2 regions of the Pseudomonas fluorescens group sp. PF-1 genome follow, and region 2 is predicted to be linked to the other one. Evidence: riboswitches for the same ligand, from Rfam matches in the RefSeq annotation. Region 2 holds a riboswitch; the other holds the start of a gene.

Region 1 (2,386 bases), 1.2 Mb from region 2:
TGCGAATTCCACGGCCGGCAGAAGCGCCACCTCGCAACTGCTGGCTAGGGCTTCGGCCGCCGCATCGAGGCGAAGATCGAGATCGTTCAACTCACTGGCCTGCACCAGGCCAAGGTGACGACTCGGCAATTCGATGGCGGTTTCGCGGGACAACGCGCCATACCAACGCAGGCCTTCGGTCAGGCTGCCTTCAAGCAACTGCGCGTGACGCAGGGTGCCCACGCGGTTGGCCAGGACACCGGCAAACGGCAAGTCAGGTTGATAGCGCGCCAGCCCCAGGGCCAGGGCACCAAAGGTCTGCGCCATGGCGGTGCCGTCGATCACGCCCAGCACCGGCACGCCGAAGTGCCGCGCCAGGTCAGCACTGGACGGCGTGCCATCGAACAGCCCCATGACACCTTCGATGAGGATCAGGTCCGCTTCGCCTGCGGCCTCCCACAACAGACGCCGACTCTCCTGCTCGCCGACCATCCACATGTCCAGCTGATACACCGGCGCACCGCTGGCGCGCTCCAGAATCATCGGATCGAGAAAGTCCGGGCCACATTTGAACACACGAACCTTGCGTCCCTGATTGCGATGCAAACGGGCCAGCGCGGCGGTGACGGTGGTCTTGCCCTGACCGGAGGCCGGCGCGGCAATCAGTACGGCCGGGCATTGACGAGGGCTATTCATACCGTGCGACTCACAACTCGACGCCTTTCTGCGCCTTGATACCGGCCTGGAAGGCGTGCTTGATCATGCCCATTTCAGTGACGGTGTCGGCCAGCTCGATCATCTCAGGCTTGGCGCCACGACCGGTGACCACCACGTGCTGCATTGGCGGGCGAGCCTGCAAGTCACTGAGCACCCGATCCAGATCGAGGTAACCGTGCTTGAGGGCGATGTTCAACTCATCCAGCACCACCAGGCCGATGGATGGATCGCGCAGCAGTTCACGGGACACTTCCCACGCGGCTTCGGCGGCGGCGATGTCGCGCTGACGATCCTGGGTTTCCCAGGTAAAGCCTTCGCCCATCACATGAAAACGCACCTGTTCCGGGAAGCGCCGGAAGAACAGCTCTTCACCCGTGCTGTTGCGCCCCTTGATGAACTGCACCACACCGCACTGCATGCCATGGCCCATCGAGCGGGCCAGCATGCCGAACGCCGAGCTGCTCTTGCCTTTGCCGTTGCCGGTCAGCACCAGCAGCAGGCCGCATTCATTCGGGGAGTTGGCGATGCGTTCATCGATTACGGCTTTTTTGCGCAACATGCGCGCCAGATGACGTTCGTCACGATCAGGGGTATCAGTCATGGGAGAGCTCTCCGTTGAGGCAGGATAACGGCGGGCAGGCACAAGAACAGACGGCAAGAAGCCTGGCATCGCCCACCGTGATGCCGCTTGAATGGATCAGGCCGGTCTCCGGGCTCATGAGCGGCGTTGGCCTGGCTGCGCGCCTTCCCGCATCGATGACGACGCAGTGGCTCAAGGCGCAGCTTTCACTCATTTACCGTTGCGGGGGCAGCGCCGGGATCGAAGGCCTTCACGCATTGAAGGACCTGCTCACCGGCTTCCCTGTTTCACTCTGTCGACCCAAGTCACAGAGCACCTGAAACAAGCCGCGAAGGTTAGAGGGTTGGGGGTGGAGCGTCAATTGAAGACGGGGTACGCGGGCGAATAACTGCCATTGATCAATAAACTGACGCCAATCTTGTGCCACACTTCAAGCAATGATATCAAAGAGCCACAACCCCACATCACAATAACAAGGGTGAGCCCCATGCAAGGCATGATCATCAGCAATCCGCAACTGGAATTCCTGCGCCCGGTGCTGGAGCGCTGGTTTGACTGTATCGACCGCTACAACGCCGTACGCGGCGATAACGAAACGCCTTACTGGCTCGACGAAAAAGCCAATCTCGGCCTGCTTTCCGCCGCTGCCTGGATGGCCGAAATGGTCACCCTGCAACAATCGCCCACCCGCAAACAAATCGATGAAGGCGAACGCAACGGTCGTGCCGACTTGTTTATCGCCACACCCGAAGCTCGCGCCTGGATTCAAGCCACACAACGCTGGCCACGGGTGAACAGCCTGAACCTGACCCAGGCCCTGCTCGATATCACCAGCGAGGCCAAACGCGTCAGCTACGCCAGCGACCTGAGACTCGGCTGCCTGTTTGTGGCACCGCAGAAAACCCAACATGGCGCCACCCCGGAAGAATTGCAGGACATGGTGGACGACCTGCAAAAGGAGCACACCTGCGCCGTCGCCTGGTATTTCCCCTACGCCTACCGCAAGTTGCACAACGAAGGAGGTCACTATCATCCCGGCATTGCCGTGCTGTTCAAGGAAGCTCGCGGCTAACGGTTGAACCATCGCGCGACGTAACTTCTCTACTGATC
Region 2 (2,386 bases):
GGGCGAAACCGACAGCCACCACCAGATTGCCGCCGGTGGTCGACAACACGCGCTGCCAGCCGTTTTCCGGCTCCCAGGCTTCGGCATCGTGGGTGTGAGCGGCGACGCCAGCGGCGTGTTCGTGGACTTCAACAGCAGCGGGTTCGGATTTTTCGTAGGTTTCGGCCTGCAGAATCAGCGGAGCGACCCAGAAGCTTTGCAGCAGGGTCAGCAGCAGGGCGGCCAGCAGCCCCGTGAACCCCGCGGTTTGCGCGATACGCTTGATCATGTCGACAGGTCTCAATGGCACGGGAAGGCAGCGCTGTGACGGGTATCGTGAGCGGCGTTGTGAACCGCCTCGATGTGCGAGAAGCCGGCGAAATACACAAGGCACGCACCAAGGATCGACGCACACACGGCGGCGGTCAGGCGTTGAGTCAGGGTTGTGGTGCTGCTGGCGGTGGTGCTGTGGCCGGTGGTGCTGATGATCGACATGGCGCTTCCCTCAGTTCTGTCAGCGGGGAATGGGAGCGCATGCAAATCCCTGCACGAGCGAGCGCGCAGAGGTTCGAACAGCGCCCGCCCACCGCGGGTTTGTCATTCAGTGATTGTAAGGTTCACTTTGTGTTGCGGGCCGGTCTCCGGGCTCACGAGGGGTGCTGGCTATCGCCTGAACCTGCAAGCATCACCTTCCCATGCCGCACTGGCACAGTGGATCTGACGCTTCGCTCGCTTACCGTTGCGGGGGCAGCACCGGACTGACATGGCTTTAGAGTAAAGCACATGATTCACCGGTTTCCCGTTTCACCCTGTGAAGGGCACCCGTAACAAGGCGTGTAGGAGAGCATGGGCAGAGGTGGGGCGTCAATTGGCAAGTGTTCTCAACTCGGGACTGAGTTGCTTGATTCGCGAGCAGGCGCTGTAGAACTCAGCATGAACATTGACCCGCCCCAATACGATGCGTAGCCTTGCGCTTTCGAGGTTCTTCGGCGTTTGCCGAAGCTAAGAAGGGAACGCGGTCAATGCCGCGGCTGCCCCCGCAACTGTGAACGGTGATGTTCGCTGCCACGCCACTGCACGCTCAGGTCCTGAGCCCGCGGGAAGGCGCAGCCAACGCCAGTCAAGCGACTGGCACGCCGTCAGCCAGGAGACCTGCCTCGAACAGATTCTCACTACAACCGGGCGGGGTGATCCGGTGGCGAACGCTTCCGGCGCGCACAGGCGTTGCCGGTTCTCGTCCCGTATGCCCGCCACCTTGCCAAAGGGCATCCGATGAAAACACTGGCCAAACTCCCCGTCACCATCGTTACCGGCTTCCTCGGCTCGGGCAAAACCACCTTGCTGCGGCACATGCTCGACAACGCTCAAGGGCGTCGCATCGCGGTGATCGTCAACGAGTTCGGCGAGCTGGGCATCGACGGCGAAATCCTCAAGCAGTGCTCCATCGGTTGCACCGAAGAAGAAGCCAATGGCCGCGTCTACGAACTGGCCAACGGCTGCCTGTGTTGCACCGTTCAGGAAGAGTTCTTCCCGGTGATGCGCGAACTGGTTGCCCGTCGCGGCGATCTCGACCATATCCTCATCGAAACCTCCGGCCTGGCGCTGCCAAAGCCGCTGGTCCAGGCCTTCCAGTGGCCGGAAATCCGCAGCGCCTGCACCGTTGACGCGGTGATCACCGTGGTCGATAGCCCGGCCGTGGCCGCCGGCACCTTCGCCGCGTTCCCGGATCAGGTGGACGCCCAGCGCAAACTCGACCCGAACCTGGACCACGAATCGCCGCTGCACGAGCTGTTCGCCGATCAGTTGTCCAGCGCCGACCTGGTAATCCTCAACAAGGCTGACCTGATCAGCCCGGAAGACCTGGCCCGCGTGCGCCTGGAAGTCGCTGAAGAGTTGCCGCCTGCGGTGAAAGTCATTGAAGCCAGCAGCGGTCGCCTGCCACTGGACGTTCTGATCGGCCTGGGCGCCGGTTCCGAAGAACACATCGACAGCCGCCACAGCCATCACGATCATCACCACGACGATGATGATCACGACGACCACGATCACGACGCTTTCGACTCCATCTCCATCGAACTGCCAGCCTCTGACGAGAGCTTGCTGATGGACGCGCTGACGCAATTGGTGGTGGAGCACAGCATCCTGCGGGTCAAGGGCTTCGCGGCGATCCCGAATAAACCGATGCGCCTTTTGATCCAGGGCGTGGGCACTCGTTTCGACAAGCACTTCGACCGTCAGTGGGGGCGCGAAGAAGAACGCACCACACGTCTGGTGTTGATCGGCCAGGCGCTGGACGCCGCGCTGCTCGAAACGCAATTGCGCGCCGCGCTCAGCGTATAAGCCATGCACCTGCTCAGGACTCAGCCCGGCGGTTTCGTGTCGGACGACAACATTGCCGACCTTGGGC

What was found. Region 2 has a riboswitch for cobalamin ahead of cobW (cobalamin biosynthesis protein CobW). Riboswitches for the same ligand answer to the same signal wherever they lie in the genome.
Region 1: linked by a shared signal. The riboswitch ahead of cobO (cob(I)yrinic acid a,c-diamide adenosyltransferase) and the one ahead of cobW (cobalamin biosynthesis protein CobW) in region 2 are both predicted to bind cobalamin.

What each region holds. Positions count from the first base shown of each region.
Region 1 covers NZ_JBTMNG010000001.1:1,577,799-1,580,184, reverse strand. Annotated here, with positions in the region: gene ACX3YD_RS07525 (cobyrinate a,c-diamide synthase) at 1-675, opposite strand, end outside; gene cobO (cob(I)yrinic acid a,c-diamide adenosyltransferase) at 686-1,297, opposite strand; cobalamin riboswitch at 1,380-1,611, opposite strand; gene ACX3YD_RS07515 (hypothetical protein) at 1,764-2,348, shown strand.
Region 2 covers NZ_JBTMNG010000001.1:2,827,328-2,829,713, forward strand. Annotated here, with positions in the region: gene ACX3YD_RS13650 (CbtA family protein) at 1-268, opposite strand, end outside; gene ACX3YD_RS13655 (CbtB domain-containing protein) at 280-474, opposite strand; cobalamin riboswitch at 595-820, opposite strand; cobalamin riboswitch at 942-1,153, shown strand; gene cobW (cobalamin biosynthesis protein CobW) at 1,252-2,319, shown strand; gene cobN (cobaltochelatase subunit CobN) at 2,323-2,386, shown strand, end outside.